DNA from 2 places in the Nocardioides sp. Root151 genome. Region 1 is predicted to be linked to the other one. Evidence: predicted binding sites of a transcription regulator. Region 1 holds the regulator's gene; the other holds the start of a gene.
The links. Region 1 encodes LexA, which represses DNA repair genes until DNA is damaged. Its sites were predicted from a motif close to TCGAACANNTGTTCGA; they were not measured.
Positions count from the first base shown of each region.

Region 2: a site for LexA is predicted at 4,665-4,680, ahead of recA (recombinase RecA). Genes of this name have one in related genera too.

Region 1 covers NZ_LMGG01000007.1:384,524-391,670, reverse strand. Annotated here, with positions in the region: gene ASD66_RS19470 (ABC transporter ATP-binding protein) at 1-543, shown strand, start outside; gene ASD66_RS19465 (ABC transporter ATP-binding protein) at 540-2,285, shown strand; gene ASD66_RS19460 (thrombospondin type 3 repeat-containing protein) at 2,376-3,554, shown strand; gene ASD66_RS19455 (LysM peptidoglycan-binding domain-containing protein) at 3,750-4,109, shown strand; gene lexA (transcriptional repressor LexA) at 4,345-5,061, shown strand; gene ASD66_RS19445 (FlgD immunoglobulin-like domain containing protein) at 5,227-7,047, shown strand.
Region 2 covers NZ_LMGG01000004.1:512,214-519,360, reverse strand. Annotated here, with positions in the region: gene ASD66_RS10965 (HipA family kinase) at 1-34, opposite strand, end outside; gene ASD66_RS10960 (PPK2 family polyphosphate kinase) at 31-888, opposite strand; gene ASD66_RS10955 (GNAT family N-acetyltransferase) at 1,073-1,783, opposite strand; gene ASD66_RS10950 (C1 family peptidase) at 1,843-2,643, shown strand; gene ASD66_RS10945 (regulatory protein RecX) at 2,645-3,505, opposite strand; gene recA (recombinase RecA) at 3,505-4,539, opposite strand; gene ASD66_RS10935 (DUF3046 domain-containing protein) at 4,728-4,922, opposite strand; gene ASD66_RS24940 (class I SAM-dependent methyltransferase) at 4,919-6,064, opposite strand; gene ASD66_RS10920 (GNAT family N-acetyltransferase) at 6,106-6,615, shown strand; gene ASD66_RS10915 (hypothetical protein) at 6,628-6,942, opposite strand; gene ASD66_RS10910 (SigE family RNA polymerase sigma factor) at 7,099-7,147, shown strand, end outside.

The DNA.
Region 1 (7,147 bases):
GGCGAGGTGTCGCTCGACGGTGTCGCGCTCTCCGAGCTGGCCATCACCTCCCGGCGATCGCGGATGCTGGTCAGCCCGCACCACGTCGACCTCTTCGAGGGAACCCTGCGCAGCAACGTGGATCCGCTCGACCGCCTCGACGACGACTCCTTGGCGGCCCTGCTCGCGGCCTCGTCGGCGTCCGACGTCGTGGCGCTCTCGCCGGAGGACGTCGACCAGCCGGTCAGCGTCGACGGCAGCACGTGGTCGGGCGGGCAACGCCAACGTGTCGCGCTGGCGCGGGCCCTCGCCGTCGACGTACCGCTGCTGGTGCTGCACGACCCGACCACGGCGGTCGACGCGGTCACCGAGCACCGCATCGCCGCAGGCATCCGCGAGGCGCGCGGCACCGACCGGCGTACGACGTGGCTGATCACCAGCAGCCCCGCACTCCTGGCCCAGGCCGACCGCGTGGTGCTCGTGCGCGAGGGCCGAGTCGTCGCCGAGGGAACCCACCACGACCTCGCCGGGAACCCGGCCTACGCGGAGCTGGTGCTGCGATGAGCCGCGACATCCTGCCCATTGCCGACCGTCGGGAGACCTCACGCCTCGCGTGGCAGCTCATGCGCCACCACCCGGTCGCCCTGGCCCTGGCCACGGCCTCGTTCGCGGTCGCCGGACTGGCCGCACTCGTCGCACCCTGGATGCTCGGCCAGATCGTCGACGCGGTCCGCGAGGACGCCCCGGGATCCGACATCAACCGCTACGCCGTGACCATTGCCGCCGCTGCCGTCCTGGGCGCGGTCGCCACGTGGGCATCGGTGTCGTTCCTGGCCCGCGCGGGCGAACCGGCGCTGGCCGAGCTGCGCGAAGAAGTGCTCGACAAGGCACTCGGCCTCGACTCTGCGCGGGTGGAGGCGGCCGGCACGGGCGACCTGCTCTCGCGCGTCGGTGACGACGCCCGGGCCGTGGCGAACTCGCTGACCGACATCATCCCGACCCTGGTCAACTCGCTGGTGCTGGTCGGCTTCACTGCGGTCGGACTGTTCGCCCTCGACTGGCGACTCGGGCTCGCCGGCCTGGCGACCATCCCGTTCTACGTGATGGGGCTGCGGTGGTACCTCCCGCGTTCCGGCCCGTTCTACGCCCGCGAACGCGTCGCGCAGGGCGAGCGCGCCCAGGCGCTGGTCAGTGGGCTCCAGGGGGCGCCGACCCTGCGCGCCTACGCCCTGGAAGACGCGCACGTCGACGAGATCACCAAGCGCTCCGACGACGCGCGCGAGATCACCGTGACCGTGTTCGCGCTCCTGACCCGCTTCTTCGCCCGGTCGAACCGCGCCGAGCTGATCGGCCTGTGCCTGGTGCTCGGCACCGGCTTCTGGCTGGTCCGGGCCGACGAGGTCACCGTCGGAGCGGTGACCGCTGCCGCGCTCTACTTCCACCGGCTGTTCAACCCGATCGGCGCGCTGCTGTTCATCTTCGACGAGGTGCAGTCCACGGGCGCCTCGCTGGCCCGACTGGCCGGCGTCTCGCTGATGCAGCCACCGCCCACGGGCTCGGCCGTGCCACCCGCGTCGCCCGGCCCGCTCGAGCTGCTCGCGGTCTGCCACGAGTACGTCGAGGGCCGGCCGGTCCTCTCCGAGGTGACGCTGACCATCGCGCCGGGTGAACGGGTCGCGCTCGTCGGCGCCACCGGAGCCGGCAAGACCACCCTCGGTGCGATTGCCGCCGGCGTACTTCCCGCCGGGGCGGGCGCCGTCTCCCTCGCCGGTGTTCCGTACGGCGACCTCGCGCCCGACGCCCTTCGTTCGAAGGTGTCGCTGATCAGCCAGGACGTCCACGTCTTCTCCGGCACCGTGCGCGAGGCGGTCACCCTGGTCGACGCGTCCGCGGGTGACGAGGCGGTGCGTTCGGCACTGGCCGCCGTCTCCGCACTGGGCTGGGTCGACGCCATGCCCGACGGACTCGACACGGTCGTCGGCGACGGCGGACACCCGCTCACCCCTGCGCAGGCCCAGCAGCTGGCGCTGGCCCGGATCGTGTTGGCCGACCCCTGGTTCGTCGTACTCGACGAGGCCACGGCTGAGGCCGGCTCCGCCGGCGCGCGAGACCTTGAGCGGGCCGCACTGGCGGTGACCGAGGGGCGCGGCGCGTTGGTCGTGGCGCACCGGCTCACCCAGTCGGAGTCCGCGGACCGGGTGCTGGTGCTGCACGAGGGCCGGGTCGTCGAATCCGGATCGCACCCAGAGCTGCTGGCTGCCGCGGGAAGGTACGCCGAGCTCTGGGCGGCCTGGTCCGGGGAGTGAGTTCGTGGAATCCGCTCACCCGATGGTGGCCGGTGACCTAGCCTTGTCCGGGCGCCGGGAGGGTGTCGTCGAACCGTGAGGGGTCCCCACATGTCTGTCCGCACGAGCATTGCCCGCACCTGTGTCCTGGCCGTGGTGATCTCCGGCGTCGTCGGTGTCGTGGGGTCCGCGTCGGCTGCCGTGGTGCAGACGCCGTCCTCGAACCTCGCCAGCGGCGACTTCGACGACCTGCCCACCGAGGCGACCTGCACGGTGACCCAGGCTGGTTCAACTGACTCGTCAGACACCGGAACACTGACCCTGACCCAGGAGCAAGGCACGTCACCGATCCTCGGATTGCCGGTACTCAAGGTCACCGCGCGGGTGAACATCTCTGTCGCCAAGCACAAAGACATCGCAGTAGTTCTGAAGAACTCGAGCAAAGCAATTACCCTCTCGAGTTCTGGATTCCTCGGTCTGGGCGGCGGCGACCCCAATTTTACAAATACCGTGTTCGACGATGCAGCAGCAACCAGTATCGACAACGCAGCCTCCCCCCGCACCGGCACTTACAGGCCGAGCGTTCCCCTGAGCGGATTCAACAACTCAGAGACGAACGGCACATGGACGCTCACCTCGAAGAAGGACTCCCTCGCTGGCACGGCGGGCACCATCAGCTCATGGTCACTGACAATCACCTACGACTGCGACTTCGATGACGACACCAGGGCGAACGAGGACGACAATTGTCCCGAGGTCGACAACTACGACCAACGCAACACCGACGGCGACAAGCTGGGTGACGTGTGCGACCCCGACATGGACGGCGACGGCGTGGCCAACGGCGACGACAACTGCCCCAGCAACGCCAACGCCACCCAGCGCGACATGAACCACAACGGCATGGGCGACCCGTGCGACCCCGACGCCGACTCCGACGGCTACGAGAAGGGCGACGCCTGCCCGCTGGCCGCCGCCTACAACGACACCGGCTGCCCGCCGTTGGCCCGCACCGGGACGATCGCCTACGGCGTCCGCGTGAAGCAGTTCAAGGGAGTGCTGCGCTCGCCGGTCAACGCCTGCGTCTCGCGCAAGGTGGTCGAGCTCCGGCGCGTGATGGGGCCGGGTCGTTCGGCGCGAGTGGGCCTGGCCCGCACGTCCACCCGAGGCGTCTGGACGCTGCCCCGCGCCAGGCGCAAGCCCGGCAAGTTCTACGCGCTGATCAAGCCGACATTCCTCACCCAGGGACTGTGCCGGCAGGCCCAGTCGAAGGTGATCCGGGTCCGCTGACGGGTTCCCTGACCCGCCCCGCGACACGTCGAACATTTGTTCGGCCGCTCTCTTGATTCGTTCGAACACATGCTCTACCGTCGTACATGTGTTCGATCGAACGTCTGATCGATCCTCCGCTCCGGAAGTCCGTTGTCGGTGGTCGTCTGTAGACATTCGTCTGACACAGACCACCCCCTTCCCCCGGAGGTCCCGATGAGCACGATGACCCTGAGCCCCGCCATCCAGACGCCGATGCGCCCTGCGCAGCACGGCGCCCGCAACCAGGTCCGCCTCACGCAGCGCGGCCGGCTGGTCGTCTTCGTCGCGGCGATGCTTTTCGTGCTCGCCGCCGCGGTCTTCCTCGGCACCTCGTCGATGGCCACCAACCACGCCGGCGTCGACCAGCCAACCCGCGCAGTGACGGTCCAGCCCGGCGACACGCTCTGGGCGATCGCCGCCGACGTGGCCGACGACGGCGAGGTGCGCGACATGGTGCACACCATCAAGCAGCTCAACGCGCTCGACTCCTCGATGCTGGTCGCCGGCCAGCAGATCTACGTCCCGCTCGACTGAGCCAGGACGCCACTGAAATTTCCGCAGGTCGCCTCGACCCCGGCCTGCGGATGGGGAAGACAAAGGGCGGGACTCCACCACGGAGGCCCGCCCTTTGCGCTCCCCGAACTCCCGAGACCCGACCCGAGAAACTGCTCGAAAACCTTTGCGACACGTTCGAACAGGTGTTTGAAGCCGTCGGGTTTTGGGGCTACGTTGAAAACCCACCAGGAACAGCACTGCGGAAGGCACCCCGATGGCATCGAAGGACAACGTCGCCGAGTTCCCCGACGGCCCCCCGGACGCAACGGGCCTCACCCCCCGCCAGCAGCGCATCCTGAACACGATCCGTGATTCCCTCGAGCGACGCGGCTACCCGCCGAGCATGCGCGAGATCGGCGAGGTGGTCGGGTTGACCAGCTCGTCCTCGGTCTCCCACCAGCTCAAGGTGCTCGAGGCCAAGGGCTTCATCAAGCGCGACCCCAACCGTCCTCGTGCCCTCGAGGTGTTCCTGCCCGAGGTGCTCGCCGCGCGCCGTTCGATCAGCGCGGCAGACGAGTCGCACATCGACGAGACCGGCATCGGTGACGCCATGCCGGCCGCCACCTACGTGCCGATGGTGGGCCGCATCGCCGCTGGTGGCCCGATCCTGGCCGAGGAGCGGGTCGAGGAGATCTTCCCGCTGCCCAAGACCCTGGTGGGCGAGGGCACCCTGTTCATGCTCGAGGTCTCCGGCGACTCGATGATCGACGCCGCCATCTGCAGCGGCGACTACGTCGTGGTCCGCCAGGAGCAGACCGCACGCAACGGCGAGATCGTGGCCGCTCTCATCGACGGCGAGGCCACCGTCAAGACCCTGCAGCGCAAGGACGGCCAGGTCTGGCTGATGCCGCACAACGACGCCTACGACCCGATCGACGGCACCAACGCCTCGATCCTCGGCATCGTCACCGCGGTCCTGCGCCGCGTCTGAACCAGCCACCACAAAGGCGTCGTACGTCGACCGCGCGGTCGTCGTACGACGCCTTTCGTGATTTCGTCGCACACCGCACGTTTCGTGACATAAAGTGTCCGCGGTTCCGGTCTCGGGACATCCAGATCGGCGGAGCTCTCCGCCACGTTTGTGTTCGGGGGAACCATGCGCGCACCACGCCTCTTCGCCACCCTTCTCGCCGCCAGTGTCGTGGGCAGCGGTCTCGTCGGCCTGGCCGGCGCCCCCGCCCAGGCGGAAGACCTGAACGCCACCCTGATCACGCCCACCACGGGTGACCAGGTCAGCGGCGACCTCTCGATCGAGGTGGCCCTGACCGGCACTGACAACGCCATGGTCACCTTCCGCTCCGGGGCCCAGACCAGGAAGCAGATGATCGCCGACTACACGAACGGTGATCCGGTCGACGGCGTGGCTCGCTGGACCCTGCCGAGCTTCGGCCTCGACGCCGGAACGGTCATCACGGTCGCCCCCTGTGGCACGAGCACACCGTCCACCTGCCTGAGCACGCCGACCGACACTGCCACCCTCGACGTCTCCAACCCCGTCACCTGGGACGCCCCTACCGAACCGGTCTTCGTCGACCTCCGATCCGAGGCCCTGCCAAGCGTGACCGTCCACGACGACGGACCGGGAGAGCTCAGCCTCCTCTGGGCGAACCAGGCCCAAGGGCCGGCGCTGGTTCGCGACCAGCCACGGCAGCTGACCGCGTCTCCCTACGCCGACGTCGCCTCCGGAGAGCTCGTCGTCCGCCGATGCATCCGTGACACCAGCGCCACGTTCTACAGCATGTGTGCGAACGAGAACGCCAGCGCCGCGCTGACCGCACGCCGCAACCTGGCCGTATCGGTCTACGACATCAACCCCTACATTCTGAGCCCCAACGGGGACGGACGACTCGACAGGGCGACGGCCACCGTCGAGACCGAGGGGCTCCCCGGTCAGGTCGCCACCTGGCAGCTGGAGACCATCGCTGGTGCCGTGCTGACCGACTCACAGCCGGTCACCCTGGACGCGAGTGGCGACGCCGAGATAACCGTCGATCCCACCGCCTTGGGCGTCACCCCGTCGACCGGGGATCACCGAATCCGGGTGACGACGAGCGCCTCCGATCATGGCCACGACTTCACCGGAGTTGCCTTCGTGGGGTTGGACATCGACGTGACCGCACCCAGCGTGACCAGCGTGTCTCGCAGTCTCACCGGCTTCTTCCCGTACGTCGACGGCTATCGCGACACAGTCACACTGAGGCCGACCATCGACCAAGAGTCCGAGGTCAGCACGATCCGGGTCGCGGTCCTCAATTCCGGTGGCACCGTCGTGCGCAATCTCCCCGCCAGCCCCTCTTGGTTCCGTTGGAACGGTCGCACAACCAGCGGAGCGTACGCCGTTGCGGGCACCTACCGATTCCGGATCACCCTCACCGACGAGCTCGGGAACTCGTCAGTCTTCATCGGCGCCCCGGTGGTGGTCTCGTCCAAGCGACTCATCCGCAAGCACTGGACGCGGACGGTGTCGGCTCAGGCATCCCTGAAGGACAACTGGTCAGGCAGGTGCTCCTCGTTGCGCAGGCCTGGCCTGCGCCGGATGACCGGCTCGGTGGGCTACTACAGCAAGTCGCGCTGCGTCGGCCGCACCCTCAACGACAGGACCGCGATCGGGCTGCACGGCGCCCTGATCCCGGGCGCCTTCAAGTACGAGGGATTCTCCGTCCAGGCCTACGGGGCGGCCGTGAACCCCTCGGCGGGGCATCGGGCCTCCCTGTGGCTGATCAACAACACCACAGCTGAGCCCATCACCGGACGAGCACTGTCCTCACGCCTCGGATGGCACCACGGCGGCACGGCCAGTGCCACGCGGATGCGCTATGGCAACGGTTACGTCTACTGGGTGGTGGCCACGGGGTACGGCCAGCGCTATGACGTGAAGTCCTACAAACTCTCGCTCTACTACTACGTGCTGGGCTGACCACAGCGACCTCCTACAGGACCTTGGTCGGAGGCCGCTACGACGTCAAGAAGTTCCTCATCAAGGTGTTCTACAAGGTCTTGCAATGAGGCCCGACCGC
Region 2 (7,147 bases), on a different contig from region 1:
TGACATAGCGGGTGACGGGGACTGTCTCGATCACGTCAGCGGGGCTTCGTCCTCGAGGCGGGCCTTCTGCTCCTCGATGTCGAAGTCGGCGGCGGGCCAGGCCAGGTCGAGTCCCTGCAACGCCTCCACCAGCAGTCGCGCGACGGCAAGGTTGCGGTACCACTTGCGGTCGGCCGGGACGACGTGCCACGGAGCCGTCTCGGTGTTGGTGCGCTCGATCGCGGCCTCGTAGGCCTGCTGGTACGCCGGCCACTGGGCGCGTTCGTCGATGTCGCCCGGGTTGAACTTCCAGTACTTCGTCGGGTCGTCGAGCCTGGCCAGCAGGCGTTCCTTCTGCTCGTCGGCGGAGATGTGCAGCATGCACTTGACGAGCGTGACGCCGTCGTCGACCAGCTCCTGCTCGAAGGCGTTGATCGCGTCGTAGCGCTTCTCGATCTCCGCAGGCTTGACCAGCTCGCGGACCCGGCCGATCAGCACGTCCTCGTAGTGGGAGCGGTCGAAGACCCCGATGTAGCCCGGAGACGGGACCGCGTTGCGGATCCGCCAGAGGAAGTCGTGCTCGAGCTCCTCCTCGGTGGGCGCCTTGAACGAGGTGATCCGGACCCCCTGCGGGTCGGCCAGGCCGACGGCGTGGCGCAGCACACCGCCCTTGCCGGAGGTGTCCATGCCCTGCAGCACCAGCAGGATCCGCCGCTTGCTGTCGGTGGTGCGCTCGGCGAACAACTGCTCCTGGAGCTCGGCCAGCTCCGGGCCGAGCTCCGCGAGTGCGGCCTCGCCGGCCGCCTTGTCGTCGTCGAACCCGGGCTTGCCGTGCGGGTCGATGTCACCCAGGTCGACGGCACCCGCAGGCACCCGGAGGAGGTCGTGGAAGGACTCGGTCGTGGCCATGGGGAAGAGACTAACGAGTCGCTGGCGCCGTGGGTCCGAGGTCCTGTGATGGTTGTCGGGCTCCGGGTGCGTGCATCGCAAGGCGGAGGAGCGAAGGCGGCCACCAGGCCGTCGAGTCTCTGACAACGCAGCGAGGTGCGTGCCCGGGGTGCGCCAAGCGCACAACGACTTCGGACCCACGGCGCTAGCCCAGGATCCGCCGTACGTCGAGGGTGCATCCGACCACCGTGGCACTGGACCCGTCGGACTGCGGCTCGTCGAACCAGGTGCCCTGGGTGAAGCCGACCTTCTCCAGGACGCGCAGCGAAGCAATGTTGCGGTGGTCGGGCGCCGCGAAGAAGGTTGCCGCGTCGGGGAACCGGTGCCGGGTGCGCAGCAGCCATGCCCAGAGCATCCGCGATCCGAGGCCCTTGCCGACCCAGGCCTCCTCGCCGATCGCGTAGTCCACGCCGATCGCCTCCGGATCGGGGGTGAGCAGCGCGAAGTCGGGATAGTCGGAGAGACGGTAGTCCTGCACGAAGCCGACCGAGCGGCCGTTGGCCTCGACCACCCACATCCGGGTGGGAGTGGTGCCGTCGATGTGCGGGCCATACTTCTCGGTCACGGTCGCAAGATCCGGCGAACCGTCGTCGGACCACCAGCGGTTCACGTGGTCCGCGGCGCGCCAGCGGGCCACGTCGGGAAGGTCTCCGCGGGTCATCGACCGCAGCCCCACCCGGAGGTCGGGATCGACGACGAAACGCTTGTCGGTGCCGGAGAGGTCCAGTGCCGCCGGCTCTCCGCTCATCGTGGCCGCCAGCCGTTTCGCCGCGGCCGACCACGACTCGTCACCTCGGATCACGCCGGCCAGGTCACGGCCGCCATACTGCACGACGACGTGCACGGTCTCGGGCATGCCCCGAGGCTAGGCCATCAGTCGGTATCAGGCCGAGCGTGGCCGTCCTCCTCTGCGGTATGACCACCAACCCCGACACCGATCACTTCGTCTGCAACGTGCTGCCCTCGACCGGCACGACCGCGGACTGGAACTTCGACGACTCCCGCGACGCCGGAGCCCTCGGCGCCCCCGCCGCCCTGCCCGCCAGCGTCGACCTTCGTGAGTCCTGGTGGGGCATCCACGACCAGGAGTCAACAGGGTCCTGCGTCGGATGGGCCACCGCCGACGGCGTCGCCCGCTGGCACCTCGTCAAGGCCAGGAAGGCCACCAAGACGCTGCAGCTCTCGGCACGGCACGTGTGGATGGCCTCCAAGGAGACCGACGAGTTCACGACACGGCCACAGAGCTTCATCGAGGAGGCCGGTACGTCGCTCAAGGCCGCCCTGGACGTGGCCCGCAAGCAGGGTGTGGCCCGCGAGAAGGACCTGCCCTTCCACCTCGGCGCGACGATGTTCCCCGGACGCGAGAACGTCTTCTACGCCAGCTGCGCCCGCCGCAAGATCTCGGCGTACTACAACCTGCGGCTGAACCTGACCCACTGGAAGACCTGGCTGGCCGAGCAGGGACCGATCCTGGCCGCCTTCCTGGTCGACGAGTCGTGGGACAACGCCACCGCCACGAACGGCAAGGTGGACACGTTCAAGCCGAACACCGTGCGCGGCGGCCACGCGATCGCGATCGTGGGCTACCGCAGCGACGGCCGCTTCATCGCCCGCAACAGCTGGGGCACCTCGTGGGGTGACGACGGCTTCGCCTACCTCAAGCCGGCCTACATTCGTGCGGCCTTCTACGACGAGGCGTACGGGGTCTCGATCTGACTCACCAGTCGCGGGGAGTTTCACCGACCGGGTCGTCATCGTCGACGTCGACCTGGTCGGCGGCGGCGAGCTCGTCGCGGACGACGGAGAACGCCATGCCCGGCGGGTAGCCCTTGCGGGCCAGCATGCCGACCAGCCGCCGGGTCGCCTTGACCCGATCGAGGCCCTGCATGGTGCGCAGCTTCTTGCGGACCAGGCGCCGGGCCGCGTCGTCCTCGTCGTCGGGGTCGATCTCGTCGAGGGCCTCCCGGGCGACGAGGTCGTCGATGCCCTTGCGGCGCAGCTCCTGGGCCAGGGCACGACGGGCCAACCCCTTGCCTGGCTGGCGCGAGGCGATCCAGGAGCGGGCGAAGGCCTCGTCGTCGATCAGGCCGACCTCTTCGAACCGGTCGAGGAGCGCGCCGGCGATCTCGTCGGGGACGTTCTTCTTCGCCAGACGGTCGGCGAGCTCCTTGCGGCTGCGAGCCTGCCCGGTGAGCTGGTCGAGCAGGATCTTGCGGGCCACCGCCTCGTGGTCTGCCTCGTCGCCCGACCCGTCGTCATCGGGGGCCAGTCCACTCGCGGTCTGCTCCTGGCCGTTCGACTGCCCGGCACGGCGGGACCGCTTGGTGCCCCGCGGCCGCCCCGCACCTCGGTGCCGTTCCGTGCCGCCGGGCCGTTCCGTGCCGCCGGGCGGTTCCGCGTCCGGGGACGCGGTGATCTCGCCGGCGGCCACGGCGCGCAGCCACGCCTCGACCCCGTCGCCCACGTCACCCTGCCAGGCGGGCTGCTCCTGGCGATCCGGCTCGAGAGCCCGCTCGCCCTCGGGCGCCACCGCCCACTCGGGCGGCGGCCCCGCGCTCGAAGGGCCGGGACCGACCATCAGAAGTCGATGTTGGTCGGCTCCGCAACGGGCTCGTCGACCTTCGGACCGACACCCAGCGTCTCGAGGATCTTCTTCTCCAGCTCGTTGGCCAGGTCGGGGTTGTCCTTGAGGAAGGTGCGGGCGTTCTCCTTGCCCTGGCCGAGCTGGTCGCCCTCGTAGGTGTACCAGGCGCCGGCCTTGCGGACCAGGCCGGCCTCGACGCCGACGTCGATCAGGCCACCCTCGCGGCTGATGCCCTTGCCGTACATGATGTCGAACTCTGCCTGCTTGAACGGCGGGGCGACCTTGTTCTTGACGACCTTGACGCGGGTGCGGTTTCCGACCATGTCGGTGCCGTCCTTGAGCGTCTCGATGCGGCGCACGTCGAGGCGCACGGAGGAGTAGAACTTCAGCGCCCGGCCACCGGTGGTGGTCTCTGGCGAGCCGAACATGACGCCGATCTTCTCGCGGAGCTGGTTGATGAAGATCGCGGTCGTGTTGGAGTTGTTCAACGCACCGGTCATCTTGCGCAGCGCCTGGCTCATGAGGCGGGCCTGGAGGCCGACGTGGCTGTCGCCCATCTCGCCCTCGATCTCGGCCCGCGGCACGAGCGCGGCCACCGAGTCGATCACGATCAGGTCGAGCGCGCCGGAACGGATCAGCATGTCGGCGATCTCGAGCGCCTGCTCACCGGAGTCGGGCTGGGAGACCAGCAGCGCGTCGGTGTCGACGCCGAGGTTCTTGGCGTATTCGGGGTCGAGCGCGTGCTCTGCGTCGATGAACGCCACGATGCCGCCACCCGCCTGGGCGCTGGCCACCGCGTGCAGGGCGACCGTGGTCTTACCGGAGGACTCGGGGCCGTAGATCTCGACGACCCGGCCGCGTGGGAGGCCACCGAGGCCCAGCGCGACGTCGAGCGCGATCGACCCGGTCGGGATGACTTCGAGGGGTGCGCGGGTCTCGTCGCCGAGGCGCATCACCGAGCCCTTGCCGAAGCTCTTCTCAATGTTGGCGAGTGCTGCGTCGAGCGCCTTGTCGCGGTCTCCAGCCATGATGGTCCGTCCTTGTCGAGTCTGTGGTCGATGTGTTGTCCCGGACGTTAGACCGGGCCACCGACAATGGGTGCCGACCACCTGCAGGGCTGTGGAGAACCCCGGCCGACGACGTTCACACTAGCCCGAACAGACGTTCGATCAAGCGCGACACGCAGGCGGGGAATCGAACAGGTGATCGGAGCTTTTCACTTGTCGCGCAACGGCAGGTCGAGCGTGCGCCAGACCGCTTCCCAGACCTGTTTGGGCGACTCCCCCGCCGACAACGCCTCGACCACGGTGCGCGAACCCAGCTCGCCGATCACGTGCTGCTCGGCCCACGAGCGCGCGTAACCGCTGCCCAGCGCCCGCTCCATGCGGCTCCAGAACTCCGTGTGCCTCATCGCCGACGCCCCCGCACGATGAGCCAGGGCTGGCCGCCACCGTCCTGGTGGCGCACCTCGTCGACGCGCCAGCCGGCGTCCTCCAGCACGGAACGCAGAGGCGCCTCCCGCCAGAACACGAAGTGACGCGGTGCCTCGATGGTGCCGTGCGTCGACCAGGCATCGCCGTCGCCCTCCTTCAGCGCGACGTGCAGGGTGCCGCCGACGCGGGTGGCCTCCGCGAGTCGGCGTACGACCTGGGGGAAGTCGTCGCGCGCGACGTGCAGCAGGCTGGCGTGGGCCCACACCCCGTCGTACGGCAGACCCGTCACGTGGTCGGCCAGGTCGTCGACGAGCGGGTCGATCCGCTCGGCCTCGTGCCCGGCGTCGCGCAACAGGTCGACGAAACGCGACGAGACGTCGGTGCGGCGCACGCGAACTCCGGCGGCTTCCAGGGCCAGTGCGTCGCGTCCACCGCCGGTGCCGATCTCGAGCACCCGTCCGCCGGCTCCGGTGGCCGAGGCGACAGCATCGGAGAACCAGGCGATCTCGTCGGCCACGTTGTCGGGCATCGCCGCCGAGGCCGACGCGTAGGCAGCCGCATGCGCGTCGTACGCCGCGACCGTGGCCAGCCGCGCGTCGTGCCCGACGTCGTGGAGGTGATGGACGACGTCGTGCAGGTGGTAGCGACCGATCGAGGCGACCGTGAAGAACGAGCCGTTGCTGCGGCGTCCGGTGCGGTCCCACTGCTCCCCCGCGACCGCGTCGTACGTCGCGGCGACCGCATCGGCCGCTGCGACCAGTTCGCGAGAGACCCGCGTCGGCTCCTGGGCGAGGTAGTCGCCGTCCACGGCGGCCTCGTCCTGGTCCCAGTTGGTGAAGAGCGGGTCGTCCTCGCCGAGCATCGAGCGGAGCCGCCCACCGAACACGAGGTGCACGTCGCGCACGTGGCAGGCGTACTCCAAGGGAGACCAGACCGACTCGGACGGCCGTCGCGACAGCGCTGGAGCATCGTCGGAGAGCACGACCCGCCAGCCCTCGGCGTTGGTGCGCACGGAGGCACCCAGGGACTCCACGTCGACGCCTGCACTGTCGAAACCGCACTCCGGGCAGGGCTCGTCGAGGACCCAGGTCCAGTCCTTGATGTCGGGTTCGATCGCCACGCGGCCATTCTGTCGCACGGCCCACCTGCGATCATGGGCGGATGGGTGAGTACTCCACACGGTCCGCACGAGAGCGCGATCTGCACGACATCGCGGCGATCTACTCCCACGCGGTCGACACCTCTCACGCGACGTTCGACATGGAACCACCCGACCTTGACTACTGGCGGGCCCGCCTCGACGGCGACCACCCCGGCGACCACCTGCTCGTGGCCGTCGACCGGGACGACAGCGTCGTGGGCTACGCCTACTCGGCGTCCTACCGACCCCGCCCGGCGTACGACACCACCCGCGAGACCTCGATCTACCTCGACGAGTCCGTGCGCGGCAAGGGCGTCGGCCGCATGCTCTACCCCGCCCTGCTCGAGACCATGGCGGTCTCCGGGGTGCACACCGCGGTGGCCCTGGTCGCCCTGCCGAACCCGGCGAGCGAGGCACTGCACGTCGCGTGCGGCTTCGAGAAGACCGGGCAGCTGCGCGAGGTGGGCTGGAAGTTCGAGCAGTGGATCGACGTCGCGTGGTACCAACGGATGTTGGTCAACCTGCCCTGACCAGGCTGCCGCTCAGCGTCGGTCGGACAGCACGTGTGAGGCGCCGGCCGACACGGCTGCGGCACCGATCACGGCCGGCCAGGCGCCGACCTTCTTCGCCAGCGGGTGCGAGGCCCCGAAGCCGCCGAGGTAGATCGCCGAGAGAGCGGCCGTCGTGGCCGGGCCGCCCTTGGCCAACCAGCTGCGCCCGGCGAGAAGCCCCGCGCCACCCAGCACGGCACCACCGAGCGGGCGTACGCCGGTCTCCCGGGCGACGAGGTAGCCGCCCAGCAGGCCCAGTGCGGCCAGGGGTGCGGTGGGGACACGATCAGCGGCGGGAAGCTTCATGCCGCCCACGCTACCGAGGCACCCCAGACCGGCAGGGTGGACCATGGAGTCAGTCACGGATCGACCCGCGACAGACCCACGTTTTCCGCGGGTGACCAACCGAATCGCCACGGGCCTCGTCTCAAGGGTGACGACGACAGTTGCAAGGAGATCTGGATGGCCAGGGCGTACGACGAGGAGTTCACGGCCTTCGCCGTGGCGTCAC